Regions from separate parts of the Martinezella sp. CNPSo 3959 genome, predicted to be linked through region 2. Evidence: predicted binding sites of a transcription regulator. Region 2 holds the regulator's gene; each other region holds the start of a gene.
What was found. The regulator PhoB, encoded in region 2, activates phosphate uptake and scavenging genes when phosphate is short. The targets are predictions, from matches to a motif close to TGTCATNNANCTGTCAT.

Region 1 (5,181 bases), on a different contig from region 2:
CGACCACGGCAAACATGGTACCACTCGACGAGGGTGAGCTTGCCAAGCTCAAGGAAGGCGCCGGCAAGGCTTTTGCGCTGCTGAAGGGCCTCTTTACCGACGGTAAGCAACCGAATACGGAACAGCTCGCAGCCGCCCGCTCCGGCACGGAAATCGCGTTGAAGTCGCTCTTCGAATTCCGGCCGACCATCAACGCCAGCGCCGCGCTCAAGAAGGCGGCGGCCGATGCCTCCAGCGTGGCCGGCAAGGCGCTAGCTGCTCTCGTCGCCTTGCCGAAGGACCCGAAGTCGGTCGGCGCCGCCCTGCCTGGACTCGAACAGATGATCGCCGTTATCACGGAGCCTGCTCAGACAGCACCGGCACAGCCGAACACAGAGGTCTCATCCAACGACAGCGGCCCGAAGACGCTCGAGCAGGCGCCCCTCTCGCAAGATAGCAATGCCGTCATCATCCGTCGCGGCGATACGCTGTGGCAGATTTCGCGCCGCATCTACGGCGCGGGCGTGCGCTATACGACGATCTATTTGGCCAATGAGGACAAGATCAACAATCCGGACCGGATCCTGCCGGGTCAGGTCTTCGGTCTGCCGAAGGACGCATTGCCGAATGCCGAGGCGCTTCATCGCAAGCGGCTTTCGGGCGAGCATCTCTAGCAGCAACGACGGTCCATCGTGAACATTGACAGCGGCCAGGCTCATCAGCGCCTGGCCGCTGCTTTTATAGGGCATGAAAATAGTATAAGCGTCCCCCAACCTTTATAGCCTTCGCACGATAGCCAGTCTTGGCTGGGAAGGCTCGTCAGCCGGCTGTGCAAACATTGCCACGCCCGGCTGCCCAATCATTCGCCGGAGACGGACATGGCAGGCCAGAAGAAAACCATATCGGCGGATTCCAGCAATCCATTGAATACAATCGTCAATCTCTGGCCCTATATGTGGCCGAGCGGGCGCATGGATCTGAAGATGCGGGTGGTTTGGGCGACCGTCTTCCTGCTGGTCTCGAAATTCTTCCTGCTGCTGGTCCCCTACTTCTTCAAATGGTCCGTCGACGCGCTGAACGGCAAGCTCGACATGCAAGGCATTCTGCCTGCCTTCCTCGTCGGCGCTGTCGCCTTGATCATCGCCACGAACGCGACGCGCCTGATCCAGCTCGGCCTCAACCAGCTGCGCGATGCGCTGTTTGCGAGTGTCGGTCAGTATGCGGTACGCCAGCTCGCCTATCGAACCTTCGTGCACATGCACGAGCTGTCGCTGCGTTTCCATCTGGAGCGCAAGACCGGCGGCCTCTCGCGCATCATCGAGCGCGGCACCAAGGGCATCGAGACGATCGTCCGCTTCACGATCCTCAACACGTTTCCGACCTTCATCGAATTCCTGCTGACCGCCATCATCTTCTGGCGCGGCTATGGTTTTTCCTATCTCGCGGTCACGGCCGTCACGGTCTGGCTCTACATCTGGTTCACCGTCAAGGCGAGCGACTGGCGCATCTCCATCCGCCGGACGATGAACAACAGCGACACCGACGCCAACACCAAGGCGATCGATTCGCTGTTAAACTTCGAGACGGTCAAATATTTCGGCAACGAGGAGATGGAAGCCAAGCGCTTCGATCAATCGATGGAACGATACGAAAAGGCAGCCACCAGCGTCTGGACGTCACTCGGCTGGCTGAACTTCGGTCAGGGCCTGATTTTCGGCCTCGGCACGACAGTGATGATGGTCATGTCCGGCTGGTCGGTTCTCAACGGTCAACACACGGTCGGTGACTTCGTCTTCATCAATGCCATGCTGCTGCAGCTCTCCGTGCCGCTCAACTTCATCGGCTTCGTCTATCGCGAAATACGCCAGGGCCTGACCGATATCGAGGAGATGTTCGATCTGCTCGAGGTCAGGCCCGAGGTGGTCGATGCGCCTGACGCCAAGGAACTTGTCATCGGTAATGGCGCGATCACGTTCAAGGACGTGCATTTCGCCTATGATCCGGCCCGGCCGATCCTGAAGGGCATTTCTTTCGAAGTTCCGGCCGGCAAGACCGTCGCTGTCGTCGGGCCTTCAGGCGCCGGGAAATCAACGTTGTCGCGCCTGCTTTATCGTTTCTACGATGTGCAAAGCGGTACGATCACCATCGACGGCCAGGATCTGCGAACCGTCACGCAGAAAAGCCTGCGCAAAGTCATCGGCATGGTGCCGCAGGATACCGTGCTTTTCAACGATACCATCGCCTACAACGTCCGCTATGGCCGGCCGGGCGCAAGCGAGGCGGAAGTGACAGCGGCCGCGGAGATCGCGCAGATCGGCGACTTCATCCGCCAATTGCCGGAAGGCTTCGAGACCAAGGTCGGCGAACGCGGCCTCAAATTGTCCGGCGGCGAGAAGCAGCGCGTGGCGATCGCGCGCACCGTTCTTAAATCGCCGCCCGTTCTGATCCTCGACGAGGCGACCTCGGCGCTCGACACGACGACCGAGCGCGAAATACAGGCCGCCCTCGATGTCGTCTCCAAGAACCGCACGACACTTGTGATTGCTCATCGTCTGTCGACCGTCGTCGGCGCGGATGAAATCATCGTGCTGAAAAGCGGTGTGATCGCCGAGCGCGGCACACATGCCGAACTGCTGGCACGGAACGGGCTTTATGCGTCCATGTGGAACCGCCAGCGCGAGGCGACGCAGGCCGAGGAGCATCTGAAGCAGGTGCGCGAGAACGACGACCTGGGCGTTATCGACCGGCTGGCGCCGGCGAGGTGAAAAACTGCGGATGCATTGAATTATGTCCCTACGGCAACGTCGAGTGCATAGTGTTTATGCACCGATTGCTGTCACGAGACTGAGATGACAGCTTGCTAGGTACGAGGGTCTTTTGAACGGAGCCCCCAAATGCGTACTTTTGCCAAAGCTTTAAGCCTGTTGCTCGTCGTCGGCCTGGCCTCGCCGGTTTTCGCCGAAGATGCCAAGCCTTTCGCCGATGCCAAGGAGATCAACCTTCTCGATCTGTTGCCTCCGCCGCCCGCCAATGATTCCGCGCAGATGAAGGCGGAGCTCGGCGAAATCCTAACGATCCAGGTGACCCGCACACCGGAAATGGCGGCTCGCGCCGTGGCCGATGCCGAAGAGAACGTCTGGCGCTTCTCCGACGTCATCGACAATCCGAAATTCACCAAGGAAAACCTGCCGAAGTTTTCGGCCTTCTTCGATCGCGTCGTCGAGACCGAAGGCGCCGTCGTCGATCCAGCCAAGGATGTGTGGAAGCGCCCGCGCCCGCATCTCTACAGCGACCTCGTCAAACCGATCGTTCCGCTCTCCAAGTCCGGCTCGTATCCGTCCGGCCATGCCACTGTCGGCACGCTGATGGGCATCGTGCTCGCGAACATGGTACCGGAAAAGCGCGCCGTCATCATGGCGCGTGCCTGGGAATACGGCCATAACCGCATCGTCGGCGGCATCCACTACGCCTCCGATATCGAAGCTGCCCATATTGCAGGCACCGTCATCGCCGAAACCATCATGACGCATGACGATTACAAGACCGAGTATGAAGGCGCCAAGGCTGAGCTACGCGCCGCCCTCGGCCTCTGATTGCCAAGCTGCCGCAAACGAGCCGCCGGAAAGCCTCCGGCGGCTTTGCCATCACTCGATCCTCGAAGTCAGCAAGAACGCCCAAACGCGCCTCCCAAAAACAACATGTGGTTTGCGGCTGCATGATTCGCGCGTATACGCGGGAAGCTTTGCGACGAAGGAGATTGAGCGATGACGGATGAGGTAATCCAAACCAGAAGTGGGCTCGCCCGGCGCATTGCCGAGGTGGCGACGTTGGAAGGCGAATTCGAACTCCGCTCCGGCCAGATCTCCAACCGATATTTCGACAAATACCGCTTTGAAGGCATGCCTTCGCTGCTGAAGCCGCTTGCACGCGCCATGGCCGATATCATCCCGACCGAAACCGAGATCGTTGCCGGTCTGGAACTGGGAGGCATCCCGCTTGTCACGGCCATTTCGCTGGAGACCGGCCTCCCCGCGGCCTTCGTTCGCAAAGAGGCAAAGACCTATGGGACCTGCCAGGCAATCGAGGGACAAAACGTTTCCGGCCGCCGCGTAACATTCATCGAGGATGTGATTTCGACAGGCGGCGCGGTAAAGGATGCCTATCATCTGGCAATCGGCTCGCAGGCGCACATTCTTGCCGTTGTCTGTGCGATCTGGCGTGGAGAAGGCGCCCCCACGATCCAGGGACTACCTCAGCTTTCCGTCTTGCCCGTTTTCACGAGAGCAGATCTGGAAAACGCCGGATAGCCATACACAACGGCCAGAAATATGATTGCGTTGAGGACGAGCGTGCGAAAGCATTGCCCATGACAGAGTTTGCCTGTAGTCACGCTCGACTGGTATTCAGAGCAAGACCGCTTATCTTGTTCTCATTCTTTTGACTGGCATGATCTTGACGGAGAACCGGAGCCTGGTTTCTGGCGGGAATGCCCTAACGGAGTAGGCCATAGATGAGCTTGATGAACAGCGTACGCAATGTCATCGTTCCCGTACACAAGGAAGGCTATCCTTTCGTTGCAGGTTTCTTCGTCGCGTCGCTGGTGCTCGGTTGGATCTTCAAGCCGCTCTTCTGGATCGGCCTGATCCTGACGCTGTGGTGCGCCTATTTCTTCCGCGATCCCGAACGCATGACGCCCCAGGACGATGATCTGGCGATATCGCCAGCCGACGGCAAGGTTTCGAGCGTGCAGATGGTGACGCCGCCGGCTGAGCTCAACCTCGGCAGCCAGCCGATGCTGCGTATCTCGATCTTCATGAACGTCTTCGATTGCCATGTGAACCGTTCGCCGATGCGCGGCCGCATCACCAACGTCGCCTATCGCCAGGGCAGCTTCCTCAATGCCGAACTCGACAAGGCCAGCGAACAGAACGAGCGCAACGGCCTCGTGATCGAAACGAAGCATGGCGAAATCGGCGTCGTGCAGATTGCCGGCCTCGTTGCCCGGCGCATTCTTTGCTTTGTCCATCCGAACGAGCCGCTGGATGCCGGCGAGCGCATCGGCCTCATCCGCTTCGGCTCGCGCCTCGATGTTTTCCTGCCGGAAGGCGCTTCGTCGCGCGTTGCCGTCGGCCAGCGGGCGATCGCCGGCGAAACCGTCATTGCCGAATTCGGCTCGGCCAAGGGCGCAACGCTTAGCCGCCG
Region 2 (5,181 bases):
CAATAACGCCCGCGTGGGGCAGGAACGCCCCGACAGCGGGCGTTGAATTCAAGCCGATTTCTTGGTGCGGGCAGCGCGCGCACGCTCGGCAGCGCGCTCCAGGCGAGCGAAACCTTCGCGTGCTTCCTCGGCAGTGACGACCAGCGGCGGCAGCAGGCGGATGACGTTATCGCCGGCCGGAACGCCGAGCAGACGCTCGGCACGGATCGCCTGCAGCAGGTCCGCCTGCGGAATGGCCGCCTTGATGCCGAGCATCAGGCCTTCGCCGCGAACGTCCTCGATGATGTCAGGAAAACGATCCTTGAGCGAGGCGAGCCCCTGGCGGAAGACCAGCGAGACATCGCGCACATGCTGCAGGAAGCCTTCGGCAAGCACGATATCGAGAACCGCATTGCCGACTGCCATGGCAAGCGGATTGCCGCCATAGGTCGAGCCATGCGTGCCGGCCTTCATGCCGGAAGCAGCTTCTGCCGTCGCAAGGCACGCACCGAGCGGGAAACCGCCGCCGATACCCTTGGCGACCGCCATGATGTCAGGCTTGATGCCGGACCATTCATGGGCAAAGAGCTTGCCGGTACGGCCGACACCGCACTGAACTTCGTCGAGGATCAAAAGCAGGCCGTGCTCATCGCAGATCTCCCGCAGCCCCCGCAGGAATTCGTTGGTCGCCGGGCGGATGCCGCCCTCGCCCTGAACCGGCTCGATCAGGATCGCAGCCGTCGCATCCGTGATGGCGGCGCGCACGGCATCGAGATCGCCGAACTCCACCTGGTCGAAGCCCGGTGCCTTCGGGCCGAAGCCTTCGATATACTTCTCCTGGCCACCGGCGGCGATCGTTGCGATGGTGCGGCCGTGGAAGGCGCCTTCGAAGGTGATGATATGGAACTTCTCGGGATGCCCCTTGGCGAACTGATAGCGCCGCGCAGTCTTGATGGCGCACTCCAGCGCCTCCGCGCCCGAATTGGTGAAGAACACCTTGTCGGCGAAGGTCACCTCCGTCAGCCGCTTCGACAGCTTCTCCTGGCCGGGCACCTCATAGAGGTTGGACAGGTGCCAGACCTTGTCGGCCTGCGCCTTCAGCTCGGCGACAAGATGGGGATGAGCATGACCGAGCGAATTGACCGCGACGCCGGCTGCGAAATCGAGGTAGCGTTCGCCATTCTCAGTGACCAGCCAGACGCCCTCGCCTCGCTCGAACCGCAGCGGAGCGCGCAAGTAGGTGTCGTAAAGCGGCGTGGTCTCGGCCATGGCCATATCTCCTGATCACAACTTTAAGGACCGATCGCTTCCATTTGATGAAACGGGTCCGAAAAAATCAAAAATGCCGCCTTGCGGCGGCTTGGGCACTATTGATGTTTTGCACCGCGATGTCAACAAAACTGCCGTTTTAGCAGGTGCGAGAAAACGCTTGCCGGCAAAAGAGATGCATCGGGCGGCGCCTATGGCAGAAATGCCACGCCCGGACAGCAAGTTGGGGAAAACCTCGAAATCGATTCCTCAAGATTCCCGCGACTCTTGTCACGGAGTCAGCCTCACACTAGGTTAAAAACCAATTGCTAGACTGCATGCGGCGGAACTAGTCACCACAATTTTAGAGCGTTTCGCGCCTCGATACCATGCGAGGCAATGGTGAGGGATTCTGCCATCGGAAACGCGACAGCGGAGACAGGGCATGAATTGGACAGACGAACGCGTCGAGAAGCTGAAAAAGCTATGGTCCGAAGGATTGAGCGCCAGCCAGATCGCTGCGCAGCTCGGTGGCGTGAGCCGTAATGCCGTTATCGGCAAGGTACATCGCCTGAACCTCCCCGGCCGAGCGAAGGCGGGCGGCACGACAACCGCAGCGCGCACGCCGAAGCGAAGCGCAGCGGCACCTCGCGCTGCGACCTACGGATCGCGCGTTGCTACCCGCACGGTGGTTGCCCGCCAGCAGGGCGCAACCATGCTGAAGGAAGAGATCGAGATCGATTCCGTCAATGAAATCCAGTATCGCCCGGCATCGAACGTCGTCGTTCCGATCTCCCGCCGCCTCGGCCTGACGGAACTGACGGAGCGCACCTGCAAGTGGCCGGTCGGCGATCCGCTGAAGGACGATTTCCATTTCTGCGGCAACGAAAGCCCAGATTCATCGCCTTACTGCACCTACCATCAGCGCCTGGCCTACCAGCCGGTGCATGAACGCCGTCGGCCAGCGCAACCACGCGGCTGAGACGCGCCATCGATGAGATAAAAGAAACGGGCCCTTGGGGCCTGTTTTCTGTTTCCGCCGCTATGTTGAATGCCTGATCGGGGATACCCGATCAGGCCTCCATGGAGTAGCCCGCGCCGCGAACGGTGCGGATGACATCCTGCATATTGGAGAAATTGAGCGCCTTGCGCAGGCGGCCGACATGGACGTCGACCGTGCGTTCGTCGACGTAGATATCGTGACCCCATACGCCGTCCAGCAGCTGCGAACGCGAGAAGACGCGGCCCGGCGAGGACATCAGGAACTCCAGCAGGCGGAATTCCGTGGGCCCCAGCCGCACTTCGCGGCTCTTGCGGTGGACGCGATGGGTTTCGCGATCCAGCTCGATATCGCCGCAGCGCAGCACCGTGGAGAGAACCTCCGGGCGGGCACGCCGCAGCATCGCCTTGACGCGGGCCATCAGCTCCGGCGTCGAGAACGGCTTGACGACATAATCGTCCGCGCCGGTCGAAAGCCCGCGCACGCGCTCGCTTTCCTCGCCGCGCGCCGTCAGCATGATGATCGGCAGACGCTCCGTCTCCGGCCGCATACGCAGCCGGCGGCAGAGCTCGATGCCGGACACGCCGGGGAGCATCCAGTCGAGGATCAGGAGATCGGGGATGCGCTCCTGGAGACGCAGCTCGGCCTCATCGCCTCTGAGGATCGTGTCTACCTCGAAGCCTTCGGCCTCAAGATTGTAGCGCAGCAGAACGCTGAGCGCTTCCTCGTCTTCTACAACAGCAACTCTCGGAACCATGCGCCTATGGTCTCCTTTCTTCGCTTTCGGATTATTCCGTCACTGCGCCGACGGTATTGGCGGTATCGTCCTTCGGGCGCTCGCCTTCCGGCTGCGCGCCCGTCGCCATGTAATAGATCGTCTCGGCGATGTTGGTGGCATGATCGCCGATGCGCTCGATGTTCTTGGCGCAGAAAAGAAGATGCGTGCAGGTGGTGATGTTGCGCGGATCTTCCATCATGTAGGTCAGCATCTCGCGAAAGAGCGAGGTGTACATGGCGTCGATTTCCTCGTCGCGTTCGCGGATCGACACGGCCTTGTCCGGCGAGCGGGTCGCGTAGACATCCAGAACTTCCTTGAGCTGGCTCAGCGCCAGTTCGGAGAGATGCTCGATGCCGCGAGCGAGACGGCGCGGGACACCGGTGCCCTGGACGGCGATGACGCGCTTTGCGGTGTTCTTGCCGAGATCGCCGACGCGCTCCAGATCGGAGGCGATGCGGATCGAGCCCATGATTTCACGCAGGTCAGCCGCCATCGGCTGACGGCGGGCGATGGTGACGATCGCCTTGTCGCCGACTTCGCGCTCGGCATGATCGAGAACGACGTCGTCGGAGATGACCTTCTGGGCCAGGGCAGTGTCGCTGTTGACCAGCGCGCGTACGCTGTCGCTAACCATCTGCTCTGCCAGGCCGCCCATTTCAGCAATGCGGCGCGTCAGGAACTTCAGGTCTTCGTCATAGGCAGAGAGAATGTGAGTGGAGACCATTTTTCTATCCTCAAGGTGAACTGTGTGAAATGAGCCGCGCGCCTGACATCATCAACCAAAACGGCCCATGATGTAATCCTGCGTGCGGAAATCGTCGGGATTGGTGAACATCTTATCGGTGTCGTTCTCCTCGACCAGGTGGCCGAGATGGAACATTGCGGTACGCTGCGAGACGCGGGCTGCCTGCTGCATGGAGTGCGTCACGATGACGATGGTGAAATTCTCCCGCAGTTCGTGGATGAGATCCTCAACCTTGGCGGTTGCGATGGGGTCGAGCGCCGAGCATGGCTCGTCCATCAGGATGACTTCCGGACTGACCGCGACGGCGCGGGCGATGCACAGACGCTGCTGCTGACCGCCGGACAGGCTCGTGCCGGCATCATGGAGCCGATCCTTCACCTCGCCCCAGAGACCGGCCTTCTGAAGACTGCGCTCGACGATATGCTCGAGATCGGCCTTTGAGCGATGCAGGCCATGGATGCGCGGGCCGTAGGCGACGTTCTCATAGATGGACTTCGGAAACGGGTTGGGCTTCTGGAAGACCATGCCGACGCGGGCGCGCAACTCCACCACGTCGATGCTGTCGTCGTAGACATCCTGATCGTCGAGCGTGATCTTGCCGGTGACGCGGCAGGTCTCGATCGTATCGTTCATGCGATTGAGGCAGCGCAGGAAGGTGGACTTGCCGCAACCGGAAGGGCCGATCAAAGCCGTAACCGTATTCGCGCGGATCTTCAAATTGACGTCAAAGAGCGCCCGCTTGTCGCCGTAGAACACAGAAACGTCCTGGCCGATCATCTTGTAGGGGATCGTCATCATCTTCCTGGACAATGCTTTTTCGCTGGCGGCTTCCGTCATCATGTTCATTTCGTGCGCCCTCCCTTACCAGCGCCGCTCAAAGCGGCGGCGCAGCAGGATGGCGCCGATGTTCATCGCGACGAGGAAGAAGAGAAGCACGATGATGGCACCCGACGTCCTTTCGACAAAGGCCCGCTCGGCTTCGCTCGCCCACATGTAGATCTGCACCGGCAGCGCCGTCGAAGGTTCGAGCGGCGATGCCGGATAGTTGGCGACGAAAGCGACCATGCCGATCAGAAGCAGCGGCGCAGTCTCGCCAAGCGCGTGCGCAAGCCCGAGGATCGTGCCCGTCAGAATGCCCGGCATCGCAAGCGGCAACACGTGATGGAAGACCATCTGCATGCGCGATGCACCAAGACCGAGCGCCGCGCTGCGGATCGACGGCGGTACGGCCCGCAGCGCCGAGCGTGTGGCGATAATGATCATCGGCAGCGTCATCAGGCTCAGCACGAGACCGCCGACCAGCGAGGCAGAGCGTGGCAGTCCCATCATGTTGATGAAGACCGAGAGACCCAGCAGGCCGTAGACGATCGATGGGACGGCCGCGAGATTGTTGATGTTGACCTCGATCAGGTCCGTCAGCCGGTTCTTCGG
Region 3 (5,181 bases), on a different contig from region 2:
TCTCCGGATTGCCGCGGACGGCAGCACGACGGTACTGGCCGAAGCGCCGCGCAAATGGATCAGCCAGCTTGCAGCAGGCCCGCAAGGCGCTGTCGCCTATTCCTATGGCAAGAGCACTTTCGTACGGCTCTCCGACGGGACGACGAAAGAGTTCCCGGAAGAGCGCACCGTCGAAGGCATCGCCTTCGCGCCCAAGGGTATGCGGATCGCCGTCGCCCGCTACAACGGCGTGTCGCTGCATTGGGTGGGCATGAGCGCGCCGCCGGTCAATCTCGAATGGAAAGGCGCCCATACCAGCGTCACCTTCTCGCCGGATGGTCAGTTCATCGTCACCACCATGCAGGAAAATGCCCTGCACGGCTGGAAGATGGATGCGAAGCCGGGTGCCGAAGCCCGGCACATGCGCATGACCGGCTATCCCGCCAAGGTGAAGTCGCTCTCCTGGTCAAACAAGGGCAAGTGGCTCGCCTCGTCGGGCGCACCGGCCGCGATCGTCTGGCCCTTCCAGGGCAAGGATGGCCCGATGGGCAAGGCGCCGCTGGAGCTCGGCACGCGCGCCAACATCATGGCGACCTCGGTAAAGTTTCATCCCGTCGAGGATATTCTCGCCATCGGCTTCATCGACGGCATGATCCTGGCGGTCCGCATCGGCGACGCCAAGGAAGCGCTCTTGCGCCGACCCGGCAAGGGTGCGATCACATCGATGAGTTGGAGCAAGTCTGGCAAGCTGCTCGCCTTCGCCTCCGAAGCTGGCGACTGCGGCGTTGTGGACATCTCCGGTTAAAGCAATTCCAGGGAAAGTGCGCAGCGGTTTTCCGTCCGGAATTGCGTGAAAACAATGAGATGCAGAAAGACAGGACCATGCCCCAGCCAGGAACGGCAATCGCCGAAAATTCTCCTGCCCTAGCCGAAAACGTCTGGGACGTGATCCGCTGCGAAGCCGCCGAGCTTACTGCGCGCGAGCCGACGCTCGCTCCTCTGCTGCAGGCGCAATTGCTTGGCGGAATCTCTGATGCTGAAAGCCTTGCCAACGTACTGGCGGCACGCCTCTGCGTTGTTAGGATCGAGCATGGCGACATGCTCTCGCTGCTGTCCGACGTACTGAGGCGATATCCCGCCATCCTGCAGGCAACGGAAGCGGATCTCGTTGCCGTGCGGACCCGCGACCCCGCCTGCACCACCTATCTGCATGCGCTTCTGAACCTGAAGGGCTTCCATGCCCTGCAGACACACCGAATCGCCCATGCGCTCTGGACGGAGGGCCGCAGGGAAATCGCAAGCTGGCTCGCCAATCTCGTCTCGCTCGTCTTCGGCCCGGATATCCATCCGGCCGCGAAGATCGGCACCTCGATCATGCTCGACCACGGCTCCGGCATCGTCATCGGTGAGACCGCCGTCATCGAGGATGAGGTGTCGATCCTGCAAAACGTCACGCTTGGCGGCACCGGCAAGGAGAGCGGCGACCGTCACCCGAAAATCCGCCACGGCGTGATGATCGGCGCCGGCGCCAAGATCCTCGGCAACATCGAAGTCGGTGCCTTCAGCAAGGTTGCCGCGGGCAGCGTCGTGGTCAAACCCGTGCCGCCCCATTGCACTGTCGCCGGCGTCCCGGCGGTGGTCGTGCGCATCCATCGCGCCGACGAGATCCCTGCCGAGACGATGGATCAGAATATCTGATTTCACCTGAATGAAGGACCGTGGCCACCTCGTGGTTCGAGGCATCGCCGTTTTCGCGGCGCTTAACGGCGCTGCACCTCACCATGCGGTGAAGTGGTTCCAAGGGGGAGGCACGCAAAATCAGCCCTCATGCCGAGGAGGCCCCGAAGGGCCGTCTCGAAGCACGAGGGCGGGTGAGGAAACACCCGCTGGCAGTCCGTGACATAAGGTAGCACCGTAAACGCTCCGCACAGGCGTCTCGTACCGTTCTGCACCCAGTATAGCAGAATCAAGTGCTTACCGGAGATGCCATATCAGCGGCGGAATCGCTTGCCCGCACCCTTCATGGAATTGTCATCCTCCGTTGATAGCTCGGAAGGGTTCTCTATGCCCGGCGTGGCGCAAATGCGCCGGAGCAATGCCCCCACCCGAAGAGGATATGACGATGACCAGTCTTTCACGGCGCGCGCTTACAACCGGCAGCGCGCTTGGCCTTGTTTTGCTCTGTTCCACGGCCGGTGCCGCTGACGTGGCGCCGGCGCCGAATACCGCGACCCCCATCAAGCATCTTGTCGTGATCTTCCAGGAAAACGTCTCCTTCGACCATTATTTCGCGACCTACCCCAAGGCCGCGAATGTCGATGGCGAACCGGCGTTCAAGGCAGCGGACAACACGCCGACGGATATCAACACGCTCGCCAATGCCGGTCTTCTCGACAACAATCCGAACAAGACCAACACGGCAAACGGTGCCGATGCCGCAGCCCCTTTCCGGCTCGACCGCACGCAGGCGGCAACCCAGTCGCAGAACCATGGCTATACCGCCGAACAGGCCGCCTACAACAACTTCGCCATGGACCTTTTCCCGGCCAATACCGGCCGTGGCACCAAGGGGGCTGCCGGCGCATTCGGCACCAAGGGGCAGGTCATGGGCTATTATGACGGCAACACCGTCACGGCCCTTTGGAACTACGCCCAACATTACGCGCTGAACGACAATTCCTTCTCCACCAATTTCGGCCCCTCGACCCCCGGCGCGCTGAACCTCATCTCCGGCCAGACCAACGGCGCCATCCTGCCGCCCGGTTACACGCTGGAAAGCGATGGTACCTATTCCAAGGGCCGCATCGTGCCTGACGGCAACGGCGGCTGGACCGCGATCAGCGACTTCGATCCCACCGGCGATGTCTGCTCGGTCGGCCAGACGGCACTGATGTATGGCAAGAACATTGGCGACATGCTGAACGAGCACAAGATCACCTGGGGCTTCTTCGAAGGCGGCTTCGACCTCTCGCTAACCAACCCGGACGGCACGACGGGTTGCAAGCGCGCGACCACGTCGCCCGTCACCAAGGTCAGTTACACCGACTACATTCCGCATCACCAGCCGTTCCAATATTATGCCTCGACTGCCAACCCGACGCATGCGCGCCCCTCTTCTGTGACGGCGATCGGCACGACGGATGCGGCAAACCATCAGTACGACATGAACGACTTCTATGCGGCCCTGAAGAATGGCAATATGCCCACGATCAGCTTCCTGAAGGCACCTGCCTATCAGGATGGCCATGCCGGCTATTCCGATCCGCTGGACGAGCAGGAATTCGTCACGCAGGTGGTCAACACCGTGCAGAATTCGCCGGATTGGAAGGACACCGCCATCATCCTCCTCTACGACGATTCCGACGGCTGGTATGACCATGCCCATGCTGTCGTCAATCCGTCGAAAATCCCGGTCAAGGGCTATGACGTGCTGAGCGGCGATGGCTGCTCCACCGGCACTGCCCTGCCCGGCGTCAGCGGCCAGCCGGCGCAGGGGCGCTGCGGCTATGGCACCCGCCAGCCGCTGCTCGTCATCTCGCCCTATGCCAAGGTCAACTTCGTGGATCACACGCTGACGGATCAGACCTCCGTCATGCGCTTCATCGAGGATAACTGGATGGCCGGCGCCCGCCTCGGCGGTGGCTCCTTCGATGTGCTCTCGGGCTCGCTGAACACCATGTTCGACTGGTCCAAGGGTGACGCGCCGAAGCTGATCCTCGATCCGAAGACCGGCAACCAGGCATCTTAAGACTATCAGGGAGACGGAAATGCCCTCGATCAACCGCCGTCTCCTGCCGCTCCTCGCACTTGCGGGCCTCTCGCTCGCGGGTGCGGCTATCGGCATGGCAAGCGAACCGGCGGCCAGTGCTTCGGCAACCGACGACTATGACGATCAGGCACCGCTCAGCGCGGTGGCGCAGCTCGGCAAAAAGCTGTTCTTCGATCCCTCGCTCTCGGGCGGCGGCCAGATGTCTTGCGCCACGTGCCACGATCCGGCTAACCACTATGCGCCGGCCAACGGTCTTGCCGTGCAGCTCGGCGGCTTGCACCTTGACCAGCCCGGCATCCGCGCCGTGCCCAGCCTCGCCTACAAGATCTCGACCCCATCCTTCTCGATCGGCGAGGAAAGTGCCACCGACGAGGCCGCGGAAGCCTCGCCGATGACCGAAGCATCGGGCGTGGCTCTGGCCAATGCCCCCGCCGTCACCAGTCCGCTGACGGCACAGGCCGTCGTCAAAGCCGATGCGGCAGCGGCCAATCTCGTACCGCAGGGCGGCATGTTCTGGGATGGGCGGGTCGATTCGCTCGAAGAGCAGGCCTTGCAGCCGATGATCTCGCCCTTCGAAATGGCGAATGCCGATGCGGCCACCGTCTATACCAAGCTGAAGAGGGGATACGGCAAGGATATTTCGGCGCTCTTCGGCGACAATATCCTCAACGATCAGGACATGACGATCTCCGAGATCGGCTTCGCGCTCGCCCGCTACCAGATCGAGGATCGCTCCTTCCACCCATATACGAGCAAGTATGACTATTATCTGCGCGGCAAGGCGGTCCTGACGGATGCTGAGGCGCGGGGTCTGAAGCTCTTCGACGACGCGAGCAAGGGCAACTGCGCCTCCTGCCATCTCGACAAGATGACCGGCGATGGGCAGATGCCCAACTTGACCGATTTCGAATTCGAGGCGCTCGGCGCACCGCGCAATCCGACGATTCCGGCCAATACCGATGCGCGCTACTACGACACCGGGATTTGCGGCCCGTTGCGCAACGACACCTATTCCGCCCAGCAACAGAATTGCGGGCTGTTCAAAACACCGACGCTGCGCAATGTCGCTGCCCGCCACGTTTTCTTCCACAATGGCGTCTACCGCACACTGGAGGATGTCACCCGCTTCTACGTCAAGCGCGATACCAATCCGGAGGAAATCTATCCGAAGGATGCAAGCGGCAAGGTGCTGAAATATGATGATCTGCCGGCGCGGTATCAGGCCAATATCGATGTCATCGACGCGCCGATGAACCGCAAGCTCGGCGATGCCCCTGCCCTGAACGATGCCGAGATCGCCGATGTCGTTGCCTTTCTGAAGACGCTGACGGATGGCTACGACCCGGCGAAGGATGGCATAAAGGCCGCCAATTAGGAACGCCTCCGCCCGGATGGGCGAAGACGTATGAAAACCTCAAAGCTGTTCGTGCGTT
Region 4 (5,181 bases), on a different contig from region 2:
GATCCGCTTTCCGCCTTCCTTCATGCCGAAGGTGTCATCGATTTCACGACGCCGGCAACCAGCGTCACCTTTGCCGGCCTCGCCGCACAGGCACGCATCGTCCACATCATCGGCACGACCGGCTGCTCGGATGAGGACGAGGCCAAGTTCAAGGCGGCCGCGCGCCATGCCCGCATCGTCAAATCGGGCAATATGGGTCTCGGCATCAACCTTTTGAGCGTGCTTGTCGAACAGGCGGCGCGGGCATTGCCTTCGAACGACTGGGACATCGAAGTGCTGGAGATGCATCATCGCCACAAGGTCGATGCGCCCTCGGGCACGGCACTCCTGCTCGGCCAGGCGGCGGCGAAGGGCCGCGGCATCGATCTCAATGACAATTCCGTGCGCGTGCGCGACGGCCATACGGGTGCGCGTCCTGCGGGCACGATCGGCTTTGCGACCCTGCGCGGCGGCGGCGTGGTCGGCGATCATTCGGTAATCTTCGCCAGCGAGAGCGAGCGGCTGACGCTGTCGCACAATGCCGGCGACCGATCGCTGTTTGCTCGCGGCGCGCTGCAGGCAGCACTCTGGGCACGCGACAAGAAACCCGGCTTCTATTCCATGCTCGATGTTCTCGGGCTCTCCACACGTTGATCCTATCCCGGAGCGGATCGGCAGGGACCTGCCGACCCGCTCCGGCCTTTTATTGTCTCGCAATTCCGGACGGAAAACCGCTACACACCTTTCCTGGAATTGCTTCATTAAGGAGAAATTTTATGAGCGGCACTCTCGTCCTCGTTCGCCATGGCCAGAGCGACTGGAATTTGAAGAATCTCTTCACCGGCTGGAAGGATCCCGATCTGACGGCGCTTGGCGTCGAAGAAGCCAAAACCGGCGGCAAGGCTCTGGCCGATTACGGCATCAAGTACGATATCGCCTTTACCTCGGCACTCACACGCGCCCAGCACACGCTGAAAATCATCCTCGATGAAATCGGCCAGCAGGGCCTCGAAACCATCAAGGATCAGGCTCTGAACGAGCGCGACTATGGCGATCTCTCCGGCCTGAACAAGGATGACGCCCGCGCCAAGTGGGGCGAAGAGCAGGTCCACATCTGGCGCCGCTCCTACGACGTCCCGCCGCCCGGTGGCGAAAGCCTGCGCGACACCGGCGCCCGCGTCTGGCCCTATTACCTGACCGAAATCCTGCCGCGCGTGCTTGCCGGCCAGAATGTGCTGGTGGCCGCCCATGGCAATTCGCTGCGCTCGCTCGTCATGGTTCTCGATCGCCTGAGCAAGGCGCAGATCCTCGAACTCAACCTCGCGACCGGCGTGCCGATGGTCTACAAGCTCAAGGCCGATTCCACCGTCGCCTCGAAGGAAGTCCTCGGCGACATGTCCGGCGCGCATTGAGCGCAATCTATTTGGGCTGGAAAGCCCCTCACCCTAGCCCTCTCCCCGCAAGCGGAGAGAGGGGACTATCTCTTCCAAAATTCCCGATTCCAACGGGATTGCGATGCGACGGAGAGCGCGTTTTTCCCCTTCTCTCCGCCGGCGGGGAGAAGGTGGCCGATAGGCCGGATGAGGGGCTACCCCCCGCCCACTCTCAATTCTCGACAGTGAAGCGCACCCTGTCGGCGGCGAAGCGGGAAATCGAGTATTGCACCGGGACATTGTCGAGATCCGCATTCAGCGCCTGTGCGACGAGAACAATGGCGCCCGGGGATAGCTGCAGATCGGTGAGATCGCTTTCGTCGGCATGCGTCGCGGTGATCTCGGTGACGACGCGGACGTAATCGGGCACGCCAAGCTCCTTGAATGCCTTGGTGATCGAACCGGTCGTCCGATAGACCTCCGCGATATCGCCGAAACGATCTGCCGGAAACCAGCTGGTGGCGCGCGATACCGGCCGATGATCCGCCTGACCCAGCGTTTCGAGCCTTATCAGCGGCGTGCCGGTCCTGATCTTTAGCTGCCTGGCCAATTCGGCGCTGGCGGCCTCTTCACCTGATGCAAGCAGTACGCTGCGGGTCTCGCGCACCTGATCGCCGATCCCTTGCGAAAATCGCGTGCGCCTTGAAATCGGAAAACTCAGCCGCTCCTTGCGCTCGATGAGCGTCCCCCGCCCCTGCACGGCCCTGACGATGCCTTCCTGGGCAAGCGCCGCCAACGCACTTCTGATCGTGTGCCTGTTGACGCCGAACTGCAGCGCCAGCACCGTTTCCGGCGGCACCATGCCCGTCTCGTCGAAGTCGCCGTGATTGATGGACGTACGAATCCGGTCGGCAATCTGCCGCCAGAGCGCCACCCCCGTCTGCCTCTGTATCTTCTGCCCTGCCATTTCGCCCACTCGCCCTGTCACACGCTTGTCACGACTCACTAATAGATATAAATATATCTTGTATGGTTGTCTATATCAATAGACATTTAGAGGAAGGCGCGATGAATTCAGCACAAAGGCAGGAAGCGGCGGCACAAGAGCGGCGGGAACGCAAGCGCGTCGCCGATCTCTTGGCGCAGGCAGAACGCGACGAGCTAGAGGCGGCCTGGGAAGCATTGCCGAGCAAGCCGACAGTCCAGCCGGTGCGCGGCCCCGAAACCGGGCTGGTCATGGTGCGCGGCCGCATCGGTGGTGGCGGCTCCCCCTTTAACCTCGGCGAAGTCACGGTGACACGCGCTACCGTCCGGCTGGCATCCAACACGATCGGCCATGCGCACGCGCTCGGCACAGATCGCGAAAAGGCCCGCCTTTCGGCCATCTTCGATGCACTCTGGCAGCAATCGACCACGAAGGAATTCGTCGAAAAGGCGATCCTGCAGCCCGTGACCGAACGTATCGAAAACTATGACCGCAAGCGCGCCGAAGAGACGGCAGCAACTCGCGTCGATTTCTTCACCATGGTTCGCGGAGAAGATTGATGAGCCTTTCCAGCACCCCAACCTTCGGCAACGAAGCCCTGACCGGCGGCTTCACCGATCCGGTTTTCGACGCCCAGAGTGTCTTCAAGATGACGATGGACGCCATGGCGCGTCCCGGCACCCTGCAGACCGTTGCGGCCGACATTGCGCCGCCGGCTCCGCTCGGCATCGCTGCCGGCGCCATCGGGCTCACCCTTTGCGATCACGACACGCCGGTCTGGCTCTCCAATGGTCTCGCGCGATCGAGCCTGCCGGAATGGCTGGCATTCCATACCGGCGCACCCATCATATCGGAGCGGCTGGAGGCACATTTTGCCTTTCTTGAAGCTGGTATGGCGCTTTCCTCCTTCAGCCAGTTCGGCATCGGCACCCAGGAATATCCGGACCGTTCCACGACCATTGTGCTTGAGATCGAAAGCCTGGAAGGCGGCAAGGACCTGGCGCTTTCCGGCCCTGGGATCAAGGACATCACCATGATTGCGCCAATCGGCTTGCCGGATGCGCTGCTGCGCATCTGGAACGACAATCGCGCCCTTTTCCCGCGCGGCGCCGATCTCATCCTGACGGCGGGCCGGCAATTCCTTTGCCTGCCGCGCACCACCAAGATCACTGCGACGGAGATGTAACATATGTATGTTGCCGTAAAGGGCGGCGAAGCCGCCATCGCCAATGCTCACCGGCTGCTGGCCGACCGTCGCCGCGGCGACCGCTCGCTGCCGGCTGTCGGTATCGACCAGATCGTGGCGCAGCTCGCACTCGCCGTCGACCGCGTCATGGCCGAGGCCTCGCTCTATGACCGGACGCTCGCCGCACTTGCAGTTCGCCAGGCGCGCGGCGACATGATCGAGGCGATCTTCCTGCTCAGAGCCTACCGCACGACGCTGCCGCGCTTTGGCTATTCCCAGCCGCTCGACACTTCAGCAATGAAGATCGAGCGCCGCATCTCGGCGACCTATAAGGATTTGCCCGGCGGCCAACTTCTCGGCCCGACCTTCGACTACACGCACCGCCTGCTCGACCCGAGCCTCCTGACAGACGAGCCTGTGGACGAGCCGATGCAGCGCCCGGCGGAAGACGGCCGCGTCATGCGCGTTTCCGAAATTCTCGATCAGGAAGGGTTGATCGAAGGTGACGGCACCATGCCCGTCGATCACGAGATCGGCGACCTGACGCGCGAGCCACTGGAATTCCCAATGACCCGAGACCTTCGCCTGCAGGCGCTCGCCCGCGGCGATGAAGGCTTTCTACTGGCGCTCGGCTATTCGACCCAGCGCGGTTACGGCCGCACCCACCCCTTCACCGGCGAAATCCGCATCGGCGAAGTTGAGGTCGAATTCGACGTACCGGAACTCGGTTTTGCCGTCTCGCTCGGCCGCATCCAGGTGACCGAATGCCAGATGGTCAACCAGTTCAAGGGTTCAGCCAAGGCGCCGCCGCAGTTCACCCGCGGCTATGGCCTGGTCTTCGGCCAGAGCGAGCGCAAGGCGATGGCCATGTCGCTGGTCGACCGCGCGCTACGTGCCGAAGAGCTCGGCGAAGACATCGTTGCGCCGGCTCAGGACGAGGAATTCGTCATTTCGCATTCCGACAACGTGCAGGCGACCGGCTTCGTCGAACATCTGAAGCTGCCGCACTATGTCGACTTCCAGGCCGAACTCGACCTGGTGCGGCGTATGCGCCGCGACTTCGAGGCCGCTCGCGATCGCGGCATGGAACCCATGACGGAGGCAGCCGAATGACCGAACTCGCCACCTACAATTTCGCCTATCTCGACGAGCAGACCAAGCGGATGATCCGCCGTGCCATCCTGAAGGCGATCGCCATTCCCGGCTATCAGGTTCCCTTCGCCTCGCGCGAAATGCCGATGCCGTACGGCTGGGGCACCGGCGGCGTTCAGCTGACGGCATCCATTATCGGTCCGCAGGACGTTCTGAAGGTGATCGACCAGGGTGCCGACGACACGACGAACGCCGTCTCCATCCGCGCCTTCTTCCAGAAGGTCGCCAATGTCGCCGTGACCACCCGCGCGGAAGAGGCGACCATCATCCAGACGCGCCACCGCATTCCGGAGGCGAAGCTTGGCTCCAACCAGGTGCTCGTCTACCAGGTACCGATCCCGGAACCCTTACGTTTCCTCGAGCCGCGCGAGACCGAGACGCGCAAGATGCACGCGCTCGAGGAATATGGCCTCATGCATGTGAAGCTCTATGAGGATATCGCCCGCAACGGTCGCATCGCCACGACCTATGCCTATCCGGTCAAGGTCGCCGGCCGCTATGTGATG

Region 1: the regulator PhoB is predicted to act here: its motif matches at 2,818-2,834, upstream of AC13RE_RS09325 (acid phosphatase).
Region 3: the regulator PhoB is predicted to act here: its motif matches at 1,998-2,014, upstream of AC13RE_RS07625 (phospholipase C).
Region 4: the regulator PhoB is predicted to act here: its motif matches at 2,335-2,351, upstream of phnF (phosphonate metabolism transcriptional regulator PhnF).

Annotation. Positions count from the first base shown of each region.
Region 1 is NZ_JBXSOV010000002.1:276,627-281,807, reverse strand. It holds gene AC13RE_RS09335 (LysM peptidoglycan-binding domain-containing protein) at 1-653, shown strand, start outside; gene AC13RE_RS09330 (ABCB family ABC transporter ATP-binding protein/permease) at 858-2,744, shown strand; gene AC13RE_RS09325 (acid phosphatase) at 2,874-3,572, shown strand; gene pyrE (orotate phosphoribosyltransferase) at 3,744-4,286, shown strand; gene AC13RE_RS09315 (phosphatidylserine decarboxylase) at 4,490-5,181, shown strand, end outside.
Region 2 is NZ_JBXSOV010000004.1:28,017-33,197, reverse strand. It holds gene AC13RE_RS12595 (aspartate aminotransferase family protein) at 49-1,248, opposite strand; gene AC13RE_RS12590 (GcrA family cell cycle regulator) at 1,673-2,209, shown strand; gene phoB (phosphate regulon transcriptional regulator PhoB) at 2,301-2,984, opposite strand; gene phoU (phosphate signaling complex protein PhoU) at 3,016-3,729, opposite strand; gene pstB (phosphate ABC transporter ATP-binding protein PstB) at 3,781-4,596, opposite strand; gene pstA (phosphate ABC transporter permease PstA) at 4,612-5,181, opposite strand, start outside.
Region 3 is NZ_JBXSOV010000001.1:1,536,398-1,541,578, forward strand. It holds gene AC13RE_RS07615 (WD40 repeat domain-containing protein) at 1-784, shown strand, start outside; gene cysE (serine O-acetyltransferase) at 862-1,677, shown strand; gene AC13RE_RS07625 (phospholipase C) at 2,102-3,727, shown strand; gene AC13RE_RS07630 (cytochrome-c peroxidase) at 3,747-5,123, shown strand; gene AC13RE_RS07635 (GNAT family N-acetyltransferase) at 5,181-5,181, opposite strand, start outside.
Region 4 is NZ_JBXSOV010000018.1:45,855-51,035, reverse strand. It holds gene dapB (4-hydroxy-tetrahydrodipicolinate reductase) at 1-633, shown strand, start outside; gene AC13RE_RS26210 (2,3-bisphosphoglycerate-dependent phosphoglycerate mutase) at 756-1,391, shown strand; gene phnF (phosphonate metabolism transcriptional regulator PhnF) at 1,585-2,319, opposite strand; gene phnG (phosphonate C-P lyase system protein PhnG) at 2,421-2,897, shown strand; gene phnH (phosphonate C-P lyase system protein PhnH) at 2,897-3,523, shown strand; gene AC13RE_RS26190 (carbon-phosphorus lyase complex subunit PhnI) at 3,527-4,636, shown strand; gene AC13RE_RS26185 (alpha-D-ribose 1-methylphosphonate 5-phosphate C-P-lyase PhnJ) at 4,633-5,181, shown strand, end outside.